2 linked regions of the Haloferula helveola genome follow. The protein of the gene in region 2 interacts with the protein of the main gene of each other region in a pairwise test. Links are inferred from orthologs where the notes say so. Each region holds a gene or a part of one and is shown on either strand. Other genes may lie near its edges.

Region 1 (5,429 bases), 2.6 Mb from region 2 along the record:
GATCGCTTTCACCCGATAGCCGGAGGCCTCCTGGAGCACGACGATGTCGGGATCCCACGCGGCGATGTCGTCGGCCGGGTCACCGAACCGGTAGGTCGCGACGTTGAGCGTCACCACCCGGATCGGTTTCACTCCGGCGACCGGAGCCGCCTCTCCGGGCTGCGGTGCGGGCGTCCCGATATTCGCGATGACCCGTGCCTCGTCGGCACCGAGAAGAATCGTCAGCGTCCACACCGCCGTCACGACCAGCGACAGCGGGGCGCGGAGGAAGTAGAAGGCGGTGGCCGAAAGGAAGATGCCCAGGCCGCCCCACACCCAGATGGGCATGACCGTGTAGGCCGCCAGCAGGTCCGGCTGGCGGGCGTAGGCGAGGACCGAGAAGAAGTGGAGTGCCAGCGAGGCGCCCACCAGCAACCAGCCGGTGCGCCGGATCAGCGGAGTGGTCGTTCGCATGAAATGAAGGCCCGGCCCGGCCGCTGGGTCACATGCCGGGCATACCCGGAAGACCGAGGCCTCCGGTCAGTTTCTTCATTTCGGCGGCGGTGGCTTCCTTGCCCTTGGCAACAGCTTCCTGCACGCCCTTCAGGACGAGTTCCTCGAGAAACTCGACGTCCTCCGGGTCAACCACGGCGGGATCGATCTTCACCGATTTCACGTCGCCGCTTCCGTTGGCCACCACGGTGACCTTGCCTCCGCCGACCGAGGCTTCGAAGTCCATGGCGGCGAGTTCTTCCTGTTTTGCGAGCATGCCGGCCTGCATCTGCTGGGCCTGCTTCATCATCTTTGCGATGTTCATGGGATCAAGGGGTTAGCGGATTTGGGCCTCGAACATTTCGAGAGCCTTCTGAATGAGGGGGTCTTGGTAGAAGTCGTCTTCTTCCGGTTTCTGTTCCTTGGCCGGCTCCGGCTCGGGTGCCGGAGCGGCGGCTTTCGGTTGCGGGGCAGCGATGGGTTCGACCGGGACGTCCGGCGCCGATTCGATCAGCGCGTCGAGGCCGTCGATCCCGTTGACGTCCGGCTTGGACGGCTTGGCGGCGGGTTTCGGGGTCGCGGCCGGTTCGGGCTGCGCCGCAGGGGCGGGTGCAGGCGCCGCCGGCTCGGGAGCCGGAGTCGATACCGCCGCGCTTTCGGGCAAATGGTCGGCCGCACCGGCGAGCACCTTGATCACGTCGCTGATGCGGACTTCGCCAAGGCTCTGGATCGCCTTGATCATGCCGAGTTCGAGGTGGAGGCGCTTGTTGGTCGACCAGCGCATCCGGCCTTCGGTCTCGGCGAAGACATCGATCACGGCAAGCAATCGGTCGGCGTGGTAGCTGCCGGCCGCTTCCACGAGTCCTGCCCACGTTTCGGCGGGGATTCCCTCGGGATTGGCGCCCGCATCGAGTCCGGCGATCAGCAAGGCCCGAAGGCCGCCGATCAGCTCACCGAGGAGTTGCGACAACTCGCGGCCGGCGTCTGCCTCGCGCTGGACGATGGCCAGCGCCTCGGCGGTGTTGCGACCGAGAAGCGCGTGAGCGAGGGCGGCGACCGTTTCACGGGAGGTGAAGCCGAAGACATCGAGCACGTTGGCCTCACTGATCGACTCACCGCAGAAGGCCACGAGCTGGTCGAGCATCGACTGGGCGTCGCGCATGCCGCCATCGGCGCCTTTGGCGATCGCCCAGGCCGCGGACTCGTCGAGCGCGATGCCTTCCTCGGTCGCGATGTGCTGGAGATGGCTGGCGATGATGTCGGCCGGAATCGGCCGCAGGTCGAAGCGCTGGCAACGGGAAAGGATGGTGGCGAGGATCTTGTGCGGCTCGGTGGTCGCGAAGATGAACTTCACGTGCTCCGGCGGCTCCTCGAGGGTCTTCAGCAGCGCGTTGAAGGCCGCGTTCGAGAGCATGTGCACCTCGTCGATGTAGTAGATCTTGAATTGTCCGCTGGCGGGGGCGAAGCGGACGGTTTCGCGAAGCGCCCGGACTTCCTCGACTCCGTTGTTCGAGGCACCGTCGATCTCGAGCACGTCGAGCGAGCGCCCTTCCGCGATCTCGACGCACATCGGTTCGTCCGGATCGAAGTCGGCCTTCGGGCCGCCCGAGCAGTTCAGAGCCTTGGCGAGGATCCGCGCTGTGGTCGTTTTGCCGGTGCCGCGCGGGCCGACGAAGAGATAGGCGTGGGCAAGGCGGTTCTGGTCGATCGCGTTCCTCAGCGTGCGGACGACATGGTCCTGACCGAGGATGTCGTTGAAGGTTCGGGGTCGGTATTTCCGGGCGAAGACCTGATAGCTCACGGGCGCGACTGTATTGGAGTTTGCAGCTTTGTCAGGTTTCGGTTTTCACAAGTGCCGTGAGTGGCGAAACACCAACGATTTTGAGCCAGGCGGAGAAGCGCGAGCGCTATGCCGAGGCGGGGCTGCGGATTGCGGGACTGGTTGAAAATGAACCGGATCGGATCGCGCGGATGGCGGGGCTGGTGGCCGTATTGCATGGCGCCATGCCTCACTATTTCTGGACCGGATTCTATCGGGTCGTGGGTGACTCGCTGGTAATCGGCCCGTATCAGGGGACACCGGGATGCAACCGGATCGGCTGGGGCAGGGGCGTCTGCGGAACCGCTTGGAGAACGGGCGAGACGCAGGTGGTCGCCGACGTCCACGCGTTTCCCGGGCACATCGCCTGCGATGCCCGCTCGGCGAGCGAGATCGTGGTACCGGTGAAGGACCGCAACGGGCGGGTGATCGCGGTGCTTGATGTCGATTCGACCGAGGCGGGCGCCTTCGATGAAGTCGATGCCGAAGCGCTCGAACGCCTTGTGAACCAATGTGTCGCGGGCGCCGTGTGATCGGCGTTTTACCGATCCGAGGGATGTGCTAGGGAACTCGGGTATGGATCGCATGGACCCCCACGAGATCGAAGGCTTGGAACGGCGCGAGCGGCGGCGGCGCGGCTTCCCGTTTTTCCGCCTGGCGTTTCTGATTCTTGTGCTGGCCGGGATCGCGATTCCTTTCACTCCCCAAGGCAGGGATTTGCTGCGCGGAGTGAAGCGCTATCTCGATGCCAGGAACACGCCGGTTGTTCAGGAGCCGGACATTGGTGACATCGAGCGTCAGGTCGAGGCACGGCTGATGGAGCAGTATGAGCAGGATCTGGCGAAGCTCCGCGAAGACTTGGCGGCGGCCCGCAAGCAGGCGGCCGACGACAGGAAGAAGCCCGATGACGAGATCCTGCCCCCGATCAACGAACACACCGCTGCGACTGGAGGTGACGTCCGGAAGCTGAGGTCGGAGATCACCCTGAAAACCGAGGTCAAGGTCACCGAGGGAGGGCTGGCGTCCGACGAGCGGGTCGACGCCGATGCGTATGCCGCCAGCTACACGCTCAACGTGCGGGTGCCGAAGGCATCCAAGAGCCTCGCCGAACTCCAGAAGGTGAATCCCGATTTGGGCACACTGCTGCCGGGGCTCGGGACCATGCTTGAGAAGGCGCAGGTTTCGAGGTGGTTCTACCAGCTCTACGAGAACAAGACGGACCGGTTGAAGCGCAATGCGACACAGCTCAGCGAGCTGCTGACCCGCCACAATTTCTACGACTGCGAGACCATCCTGAACCTGACCCATCCGCAGTCGAAGCGGAAGGTGTTCCTGATGCAGGCCGAGATGGACGTGGTTTCCGACGGTTCCGACGGCGACCGGCTGCCGACGATGCCCGACGAGATCGTCAACTCGACCTACTACCAACCCTTCACCAGCTACGGGTGGCCGAAGAAAACCAAGACGCCGAATCCGATGGTGGCCGGTTGGGAGAAGCGGATCGGCAATGCCAAGCGCGAGCTTGCGGATCCGAATACGACCGCCGCCCGCAAGGCATGGCTGAAGGACCGGATGGAGTATCTGAAGCGGGGCATCCAGGACATGAAGTACCGCAGCTTCCTCGTCGCGGAGTACGATCCCTTCATCGTGATTCCGGTGAACCTGCTCACCGCATCGGGCGATCCATTTGCGCCGCGTGTCGGTGACTACGCGGTCGTGGTTCACGGCAAGACGGTTTATCCGGCGATTGTCGGTGACGGCGGACCGACCTTCAAAGTCGGTGAGGCGTCGTTGCGGATGGCGAAGCAGCTCAACAAGAACGCATCGCCTTACAGTCGTCCGGTGTCCGACCTCAAGGTGACCTACGTGGTGTTCCCGAACAGCCGCGAGAAGAAGAAGGACGCTCCGGACTACGGCAAGTGGCGTAGCAAATGCGCCGAACTGGTGAAGGAAATCGGCGGGCTGGGCGAGGGCGTGGAATTGTTCGAGTGGCCGAACCTCCTGCCCGACCCGCCGAAGACGGAGGAAGGGGAAGAGTAGCCCATTGCCAGTCTCGCCGTTGGCGTATGGCGGACTTGGTTACTTCCCGAGCCGGTTCTCCAGGTCGACCAGGACGCTCTCGAGTTTGGCGTCGCTGGTGATCGGGGCCGGGTTGTCGAAGCCGATCCAGACGACGGTCGAGCCGCTGGGGCCGATTCGGAGCATCCATGCGTCGCGGTCCGAACCGGTGGAGCCGTTGTAGCATCGGCTGCCGCCGATGGTGCGGAACAGCGCCTTCGCCTGATCGGCTGCGTGCTTGGTGATCGCCTGCGAGACTTCCGGCTTGCGCGTGAAGAGGGTTTCGCCGGCGGCGTCGGTGATCCGGGTTACGAAGTGCGGGTTCGGTCGCTTGCCGCCGTTCGCAAGGGTGGCGAGCCCGACCGCGGTTTCCATCGGCGTGGACGCCGCGCTGCCGCGGAACAGATCCTCGGTATCGAGAAACGGGCCGCCCAGCCCGCAACGCTTCGCGATTCTGGCGGTCTCGGTCGGTCCGATCTGGCGCCCGGTCATCAACGGGTTGCCGGGAATCACCCGCTTGCCGCGCTCCGCGGCGGCGGCGGCGATCCACGGTTCGAAGAGAGTCCCGAGATCCCGGCGGGCTCCGGTGCTGCGGTCGAAGCGCGAATCGAGGAAATCCCGTCCGCCGATCATCGCGAGCACTTCACCGGTATCGGAGTCGAGGGTCACGGCCGAGCATTGGACATACGCCGGTGTCGTGCCCGGATCGTGCCGGGCGTGGGTCGGATGTTCCCAGCCGCGGCCTTTTTCCAGTCCGAGTAGAACCTTCGAGAGCTCGGTCTCAAGCCGCAGCTGCCACCCGCTATCGAGGGTGGTGTGGACAATCAACCCGTCGGCCCGGATGTCGGCGGCTTCCAGAATCTTCGAAAGCTCGTCCCGCACCGCGCGGATGGCATATGAGCGCTCGTTCGTCCGTTGCTCTTCGGGTACCAGCTTGATCGGCAACGCCTGGATGCGTTCCTTTTCCGCTTGGTCGATTCGTTCCATTGCGATGAGCCGGTCGAGGACCTCGCTCTGTTGGTCACGTGCACCATCGATGTTGCGAATCGGCGAGAAGATATGGGGGCCGCGGATGATCCCG
Region 2 (8,972 bases):
CACGCGGTGCTCAACGACACAGGCTACGACTGCTCCGGGGCGGTCTCCTACGTCCTCCGGGAGGCGGGGCTGATGCAGGGTCAGATGCCTTCCAGCGGATTCTTCAACTACGGCGAACGTGGCGAAGGTAAATGGATCACCGTTTATGTCCGGAAGGGACACGTCTTCATGACGATCGCCGGCCTGCGGCTCGACACTGGCTGGGGATCCAACCGCAGCGGTCCGCGCTGGCTCACCAAGACGCGTCCCGGCAAGGGCCACGTGATGCGCCACCCGCGGGGGCTATAGGAGAGCGGACACTCCTGTCCGCTTTGGAGGCGGAGTTCAGACCGGCGTGTCAGATTTCCACTCGACCGATTCCAGCGAGGGCAGCACCCGGTCGGCTTCCGAGAAATCGATGCATGCGGTCGTGCGGTTTGGAACCGCCCACACCGTCAGGCCCGCTTCCTTCGCCGAGTGCACCCCGTTCAGCGAGTCTTCGATCGCCAGGCAGCTCGTGCCGTCCTTGCCGAGTTGTCGGAGCGCTTCCAGCCACAGGTCCGGGGCGGGCTTGATGCGCGGGGCGTCGCCGCGGCACACCACCGCGTTGAAGTACGGTGCCAGCCGTAGCTTTTCCAGCCAGCCGTCGACCCACGCGTGGTTCGAGCTCGAAACGACCGCAAGGGGTGTGCCGGCGGTTTGCAGCCGGTCGAGCAGCGCAACGACCCCCGGCATCGGTCCGGACTTTTCCAGATCCGCCCGGATCTCGACCTGCCGGTCGGCATCCAGCTGGTGCCAGTCGAAGCTGCGGCCGGTGAGGTCCTCGAGATGGGTCTTGGGCGACCAGGTGTCGAAGTCGGATCCGACGCAGCGGGTGTAGGTTTCGAGCGGCAGGTCGTGGTCGTGGGCCCGGAAGGTCCGCTGCCAGGCCTCGTAGATCGCCCATTCGGTGTCGACCAGGATTCCGTCGAAGTCGAAGAGCACGGCGTCGAAGTTCACGGCCCCGGCATGGGGCGGGTGTCCGTTTCGCGCAAGGACGAAGCTTGCGCCCGTGCCCGGGTTTTCCATCTTCGGGGCGTGAGCGAGCCCGACCGGATGAAATACAGGATCCTCGGCGAGGACCAGCAGAGCGACGAGGAGAAGATCGCCAAGTACACCGGCGAGGTCGCGTGGTCTTACCTGAAACCCCACTGCGAGCGGGGCGTGTTGATCTGGGTCGATCCCGAGCTCGACCTCAAGACGGTTGCGAAGGCCTTCATCGACGACCAGAGCGAGCAGGTCGCCAACTGGCTGGGGAATGGCGACCTGGTCAAGACCGGCGAGTTGCACGCCGCCCAGTGGGAGGGGGGCGACGAGCTCTTCACCGCGGTGGTGGTGACGCCCTTCGTGCTGATGCAGCAGCTCGGTGGCTAGCCTCCGAAACGTCGTTCGATGGCCTCGAGCTCGTCCCGGTAGTGACTGTGAACCAGTAGCTTCGCTTTCTTTTGCGGAGCACGGATGACGAGGACGAGATCCGCTCCGGCGCAGCTCCGGACTTCGACCGCGCCCCGTTCGGTCAACGGAACGGTGAAGCTGTGTTTGCGCGCGACCAGTTCGGCGAGGGGGAGGTATTCGATCTCACGCTCGGCTTCGGCGAGGCTCTCCTCGAGTTTGCGCTCCATCTTCGAGATCATCACGCCCGCCAGCTTGTCGGCGATCGGGTCACGGCTCTTCACTTTGGGCCCCATCGCCCGTCCGAGGTGGATCACATGGAGACCTTGGTCATCGCAGACGAGCCGGAAAGTCTTGGCGCTGGCGATCAGCCCCGGCCGGGTTTTGGTCCGGGGAACGACAATGGTGCTGGTGGAAGTCGCGTTCATCGGAAGGGGATAAACCGGAGCGGTCCGATGGATTCGCGAAAAGGTAGGGACGAGCGCCCACGCTCGTCCGTGGCCCGAAGCGGGCTGCGGGCCGTCCCGTTCCTTCGCGGTCGACCGAGGGCGGTCGACCCGACCTCTCTCAAGACCCCTGCAGGATCTGCAGCTTGTGGCGGACCTGGGCGCCCGCTTCGGCAAGTACGGTCTGGAAGATCCGGAACGACTCGTCGGGCTGCAGGCGCTCCTTCGCGAGTTGGTGCAAGGCGGTCGAGCGGATCATCTGCAACCGCTTCTGGATGTCGACCAGTTCGTCCTTGCTCTGCGGTTTCAGCATCCCGTCGAGGATGCGGTTGAGCTCGAGATAGTACTCGTCGATCCGGTCCTTGCGCTGCTGCAGCAGCCATTTCCCACCGGCCCGGAACAGGCCGTAGCCGGCGACCCCCAGGGAGAAGAGCAGTCCGATGACCTCGGCGTAGCGGACGAGGAAGCCGGGTTCGTTGCGGGCGAAATACTGCGCCGCCCCGTCGTGGAGCGGGAACTGGAGATTCGCGGTGTCGTCCATCGTTCCCATCATGGAGACTTCGCGGTCTCCGACCGTCAGCCGGCTGCGGTTCTCCGCCAGCATGCGGGTGATCCGTCGGGCGGCGGTGTCCGGCAGGTCGGCGCGGGCCGCCAGTACCGTCCGGATCGCCAGCGTGGGTATCGGAGCACTCGGAACACCGGGCTTTCCGTCATGGGGCATCGAGTAGGCGTGGACGGGGATCAGGTAGGGCTCGACGTAAGGGTAGTTGAGTCGAAATCCCTCGATTTCGCTGCCGGGACCGATGTCGCCGCCGATGCCAAGCAGTCTCACTCCACCACCGGCGACCAGCTGCTCGACGGCATCCGACTTCAGGCTCAGCACCATGAGGAGGCCGTCGATCTTTCCTTCGGCAAGGAGGTCGCGGGCTTCGGCAATCCGCATCGGCAGAATCTCGGTCCTGGACACATCCACCTCGAAGTGCCGGATCAGCTCCTCGACCACGCGGTGGCTGCCGCTGTCCGGCAGTCCCACCGCGATCTTTTTCTCCTCGATGTCTCCGGGACCGAGGATTCCCGAATCGTCCCGAACGAGAAAGTGGAGCACGTCCTTGTGGAGCGGGACGAGGGTCCGGATCCCATCGACGGCCACGGTGTCGTTCTGGATCAGGGCCAGATCGGCCTCGCCGGACTGCAGGCGCCGCGCGTTCTCGCCGCTGCCCGCGCTTTCGATCACCTCGATACCCTGCTCGCCATCGCCCACCGCCGTGCGGATGGCTTCAGCCAACGGCAGATACACGCCGCCGGGTTGGCCGGACGACAGCTGGAGGTTCCGGCCCGACTTCGAGGAAAAGGCGAGAAACACGACCAGGCAGACGACTGCCGCGGCAAAGCTGATCGTAAGGATGGCGTAGGGCCGGCGCAGGTCTTTGGAGTTCATGAATCTGGGGTTCTCCGGTCTGCGGAATTCTCACCAGACCGCGGAAACTGGCCAGTCGATTTCGACCTCCGGCCGATGAAGTCCGCTCTTCCGCCACCCCCTTCTTGCCCTACCGCACCGGTCTCGCCAAAGTGGGCCGCGCCCGATGTCCGATTCCTTCGTTCACCTCCACGTTCACACCGAATATTCGCTGCTCGACGGGATGAACCGGTGCAAGCAGCTCGCCAAGCGGGCCAAGGAGCTGGGGATGCCGGCGGTGGCGATGACCGACCACGGAAACCTGTTCGGGGCGGTCGAATTCTTCCAGGCCTGCGAGGCCGAGGGCGTGAAGCCGATCTTCGGCTGCGAGATCTACCTCGCGCCCGGAAAAATGGAGGACAAGAAGGACGTTCCGGGTCGCAAACGGGCGACCCACATGACGCTGCTCGCCGAGACCGACGAGGGCTGGACGAACCTCCAGAAGCTGGTGTCGAAGGGTCACCTCGAAGGACTTTACTACGGCAAGCCGCGGGTCGATCGCGACACCCTGCGCGAGTTCCACGAGGGCATCATCTGCCTGACCGGCTGCATCTCCGGGCCGGTCAACGAATGGCTGCTGGCAGGCGACGAGGCGAAGGCCCGCGAGACGCTCGAGGAACTCGTCGACATCTTCGGCAAGGACAATGTCTACGTCGAGATTCACGACCACGGCTTGGAGAAGCAGCGTGAGGTGATGCCGAAGCTGATCGCGCTGGCGAAAGAGTTCGGGCTCAAGCCGGTCGCGGCCAACGACGCCCACTTCCTGACCCGCGCCGACCACGAGGCGCACGATGTGATGATCTGCATCGGCACCGGACGCCTGCTGATCGATGAGAACCGCATGCGCTACCCGGAGGAGGTCTACTTCAAGACCGCCGAGGAGATGCGCGAGCTTTTCGCCGAGGTCCCGGGTGCCTGCGACGCCACGCTTGAGATCGCCGAGCGGTGCCGGGTCGAGATGAAACTCGATGCGACCAGCTCGGAGAAGTACCCGCAGTTCGAGTCGCCCGACGGCTCGCCGCGCGACGAGTACTTCCGGAAAGTCTGCTTCGACGGCCTCGTCGAGCGCTATGGCGAGGAGAAAGCGGCGGACCCGGAGCTGTGCAAGCGGCTGGATTACGAGATCGACACGATCAACCAGCTCGGATTCGCGTCGTACTTCCTGATCACCGCCGATTTCATCAACTGGGCCAAGGATCACGGCATCCCGGTCGGCCCCGGCCGTGGCTCGGCAGCGGGGTCATTGGTTGCCTACACGATGGGGATCACGGACATCTGCCCGATGCGCTTCGGGCTCCTGTTCGAACGATTCCTGAATCCCGAACGGGTGAGTCCTCCGGACGTCGACATCGACTTCTGCCAAACCAGGCGACCGGAGGTCATCGACTACGTCCGCCACAAGTACGGCGAGCGTAGTGTTTCCCACATCATCACTTACGGCACCCTCGGCGCGAAAAGCGTGATCCGCGACGTCGCGCGGGTAATGGGCATTTCCTACGGCGAGGCCGACCAGATCGCCAAGATGATCGAGGCCAAGCCCGGGGTGAAGCTGAAGGGCGAGTGGGACTCGAAGGCCGAGCTGCGGGAGCTGATCGAGAGTTCGTCGACCTACCAGGAGCTCTGGGATGCCGCTCTGAAGCTGGAGGGGCTGACCCGGAATGTCGGCGTCCACGCTGCCGGCGTGGTGATCGGCGACCGTCCGCTCGATGACCACGTGCCGCTCACGCGGGCGAGTGAAGGTGAGGTCGTGACCCAGTACGACATGGGCGCGATCACCGAGGTCGGGCTGCTGAAGATGGACTTCCTCGGGTTGAAGAACCTGACAGTGATCAAGGATGCGATCGCCCACATCCACGTCCACACCCCGGACTTCGACATCTACGAGATCCCGCTCGATGATTCCAAGACCTTCGAGATCCTCAACCGTGGGGAAACGATGGGCGTGTTCCAGCTGGAGTCCGGCGGCATGGTCGAGACCTGTCGGAAGTACGGCATCACGAAGATCGAGGACATCATCGACCTTCTCGCGCTCTACCGGCCGGGCGCGATGCAGTTCATCGACCAGATGATCGAGGTGAAGCGCGGCAAGCAGCCGTTCTACGAGCACCCGCTGCTCGAGGAGGTCTGCGGCGAGACCTACGGCGTCATGATCTACCAGGAGCAGGTGCAGAACGCCGCGAAGAAGCTGGCGGGCTACACGCTCGGCGGCGCCGACCTGCTGCGCCGCGCGATGGGCAAGAAGGACCCGGCGAAGATGGCGAAGGAGCGCGACAAGTTCGTCGCCGGCTGCCGCGAAACCAACGGCATCGACGAGAAACTCGCCAACGCGATCTTCGACAAGATCGCGATGTTCGCCGGCTACGGCTTCAACAAGTCGCACTCCGCCTGCTACGGCCACATTTCCTACTGGACCGCCTACCTGAAGGCGAACTTCCCGGTCGAGTTCATGGCCGGCCTGTTGTCGAACGAGATCAACAACACCGACAAGATCGGCGTCTTCGTGGCCGAGTGCCACCGGATGAAGATCGAGATCCTGCCGCCGGACCTCAACGAGTCGAAGCTGCGCTTCGCTCCGGAAGAGACTCCGAACGGTGCGATGGCGATCCGCTACGGGCTCGCCGCGATCAAGAATGTCGGCGAGGGCGCCATGGCGCAGGCGATCGCCGAGCGGGAAGCGAAAGGCAGGTTCGAGTCGCTCGAGGACTTCGCCAACCGGCTCGACTCGAAGGTGGTGAACAAGCGCATCCTTGAGAACCTGATCAAGGCCGGCGCCTTCGATTGGACCGGTGAGGGCAGGGCGCAGATGGTGTCGCGGCTCGAGCAGGTGTGCGCCAGCGCCTCGTCGCTCCAGCGCGACCGCGCGGCCGGTCAGGTTTCGATGTTCGACGCGATGGATTTCGGCGCGCCGCCCCCGTCCGCCGCGACCGCGGTCGAAGAGGTCGAGGAGTGGACCAAGGACGAGCGGCTCGTGATGGAGAAGGAACTCCTCGGCTTCTACGTCACCGGTCACCCGCTGGACAAATTCAGGGCGGTGCTCGATTCCGACCGCTACCAGAAGCTCGGACTCGTCGACGAGATCGAGGTCCGCAATCCGCGCGACCGTTTCCCCTTTGCAGGAATGGTGCGCAGTGTTGACGCCCGCCTGACCAAGACCGGAAAGCCGTTCGGCATCCTCGTCGTCGAGGACTTCACCGGCTCGCGGGAGATCATGGTCTGGGGCGAGAGTTACGTGCCGGCGCGCGACGCAGGGATCCTCGTGCCGGGCAAGGTGATCCGCTTCAAGGCCCAGATCCAGATCGACGACCGGACCGACTCCCGCCGTCTCACCGGCTCCGAGATCAACGAACTCAAGACACGCGGCAAGGGCAGCAACGGCAAATCGGTCGAACTCGCCCTGTGGACCGCCAGGCATTCCGAACAGGATCTGAAGGAGATCCGTGCTGTTCTGACCGAACACCCGGGCAAAACGCCGGTTTTGATCCACTTCCAGAATTCCGCGGGGAAACGGGCCACGGTCGAGCTCGGCGAGTCCTTCAAGGTCCGGCGCGGCGCGAAACTCGAGGCCGCGCTAGGACGCTGGCTCAATGAGTGACGGCGGAGTTGCCGTTTTCGTCTTGAGAGAGCCGGCAGGTTTTTTGCAGCGTGTCCGGTCGTAATTCGTCCGGCCGGAGTGGCGTTGGCACGGACTCCGCTCGCCGTTTCCTCCCCCGTCATGACCTCCCGTTTGCTCTTCCTGACTGTCGTATCCGCCGGACCCCTCGCTGGCGAGGTGATCGTGAATTCGGTCGACCTCCCGGATATTGTGGACGAGGTGCTGCTTCCCGACGAATACGAGGAGATGGGCTTTTACGAGCCCCACGCTCCGCCCGGGAAATACACGCCGGCGCAGATTTCCGCCGCGCTCGCGGCCGCCGGCCCTGATGGCAAAGGCTATCTCGAAAGCCGTACGGGACGGCGATTCGTGGGCGATGAACCGACGTCTTTCAGGACCGTGATCGATCCCGCGGGCGCGCTGGTTGGGGTCGACTACTCCGGTAACCCGCTGGATCTGCAGACCTGGACCTCGATTGGTCCCGACGTCACGGTGGACGTCAGTTCCCAAACCCGCCGCGAGCGTACGAGTCGGGACTTCGTGTTCCGTGAGTATGTGAAGGCCGACCCGCCGGGTCCCGGGAATGTCGATGTTTCGGTTTGGTCGACGCGGCTTCCGACGGACGTCGTCGATACCAATCCACAGACGCTTCGTTACAGTCCTGCGGCGGTTCCGGCTTTCATCCCGTCGTCAGTGGTTGCCGACGCGCTGAGCGGTGCGTCACCGGGTGACGTGGTTCCCCTCGTATCCGGCTACGAAGTCATTCCACTCGCCACCGATATCGGATCGGTGGAACGGGTGGTCGAGGCGTTCAACGCGCAATTTGGCGTCGACTTCATTGGAGATCCAAACAACTACCAGACTTGGATTGCGATCACGTCGAACACCATCCAGGTCAACGTTTTGCTGCGTCAGGAGGAGGGCCGGGCCTTTGTGGATCAGGCCCTCGACTACGAACTGGTGGTGCCGGATGCGACGGGTGAGGTGATCTTGAATCCGTTGACTCACCGTGTGGTGGAAGTCACCGACACCACGCGGAACTGGAGCAAAACGTATTCCCCGGCGGGGGTCGTGCCTCCCGAGGTCACTCCGGGCAATGCAGCGGTGCTCGCGGGGAAGCTTGGAACTGGCGAGGCGGGCATGGCTTTGCATGTGATCGAGGATGCGGTTGGTGACACCGAAGACGTCGAACAGGAGGACTTTGACGACCACGGTGCCCAGCAAGGCATCGATTACTCGGGAGACCCGCTGGATCCTGGCACGTGGACCGCGCTCACTTCGGATGACGTGGTTGTCGATTCCTTCGTCGAGCACACGGTCACCACCGAAAGGACGGCGAACCATGAGGTGCGAATGATCTACCGGGAGGCCTCCGATGATCCGGGGACCACGGGCCAGGTGTTCCTGATCGAGAACGACGTGGTCGGGCGTGATATCCTCCAGACGACCAGGAGCCACCTCAACGCCCCCCTTGACCCCGGGAATCTGCCGGAAGGAGTGACGGCGGAGGACGTGCGACGCGTGCTGATGTGGGGTGACCCCGGCGAATCGGTGGTGGTGGCGCGGCTGCGGGAGACACTGCCGGTCTCGGACTACACGACACCGCTTGCCGACATCGTCGATTCCAACGAGTGGGAATTCGGTGTCGACTTCACCGGAGACCCCGGAGATCCGCAAACGTGGGTGGCGACCGGCCCGGCGGACGTCTACATCGACATCTACCATCCGGTGACGCGGGTGAGGACCTTTGAGGAAAAGGTGACCAACTTGGTGGCCATCGTGCCGGCCGGTCTGCCCGCGCCCCTTTTGTCCGAGTTCTCGGTGATGCCCTCATCATTCGGGCGGGTCATGCGAGTCAGTTGGGATCCGCCGTATGGGATGGAGTTCGGGGTTGATGCCGGATCTTTGGAGAGTCTCGTTCCCGGCAACCATCTGTTCAAATCCTTGGGAGAACGCCTTCGGTTCGACCACCACGTCCCCGCAGGTCTCGACCGTTCGTTTCTCCGAGTCGTCCGTCGCTGACCTCGGGGGAATCCCCGATGTTGTTCATTTTGAATTGAACAATCGG

Evidence for each region. The genes of interacting proteins can lie anywhere in the genome.
Region 1: the proteins of dnaE (region 2) and dnaX interact in binary tests that used the Escherichia coli proteins (3 or more experiments, as listed by UniProt). The link is inferred for Haloferula helveola from one-to-one orthologs.

What each region holds. Positions count from the first base shown.
Region 1 is NZ_AP024702.1:5,522,760-5,528,188, reverse strand. Bases 41-2,969 are described here. They hold dnaX (DNA polymerase III subunit gamma/tau), read right to left. Parts: upstream 2,273-2,969; coding sequence 809-2,272; downstream 41-808. Other genes in these bases: HAHE_RS21135 (glycoside hydrolase family 75 protein), read left to right, coding at 2,876-2,969; HAHE_RS21140 (GAF domain-containing protein), read left to right, coding at 2,329-2,823; HAHE_RS21150 (YbaB/EbfC family nucleoid-associated protein), read right to left, coding at 482-796; HAHE_RS21155 (endonuclease/exonuclease/phosphatase family protein), read right to left, coding at 41-453. In the rest of the region: more of HAHE_RS21155, read right to left, coding at 1-40; more of HAHE_RS21135, read left to right, coding at 2,970-4,330; HAHE_RS21130 (transglycosylase domain-containing protein), read right to left, coding at 4,370-5,429. UniProt on the Escherichia coli protein: Part of the beta sliding clamp loading complex, which hydrolyzes ATP to load the beta clamp onto primed DNA to form the DNA replication pre-initiation complex.
Region 2 is NZ_AP024702.1:2,963,457-2,972,428, forward strand. Bases 3,054-7,104 are described here. They hold dnaE (DNA polymerase III subunit alpha), read left to right. Parts: upstream 3,054-3,439; coding sequence 3,440-6,904; downstream 6,905-7,104. Other genes in these bases: HAHE_RS10930 (TAXI family TRAP transporter solute-binding subunit), read right to left, coding at 3,054-3,294; HAHE_RS10940 (hypothetical protein), read left to right, coding at 7,025-7,104. In the rest of the region: HAHE_RS10910 (peptidoglycan endopeptidase), read left to right, coding at 1-288; HAHE_RS10915 (HAD family phosphatase), read right to left, coding at 325-978; HAHE_RS10920 (DUF2288 family protein), read left to right, coding at 1,057-1,392; HAHE_RS10925 (hypothetical protein), read right to left, coding at 1,389-1,838; more of HAHE_RS10930, read right to left, coding at 1,978-3,053; more of HAHE_RS10940, read left to right, coding at 7,105-8,926. UniProt on the Escherichia coli protein: DNA polymerase III is a complex, multichain enzyme responsible for most of the replicative synthesis in bacteria. This DNA polymerase also exhibits 3' to 5' exonuclease activity. The alpha chain is the DNA polymerase catalytic subunit.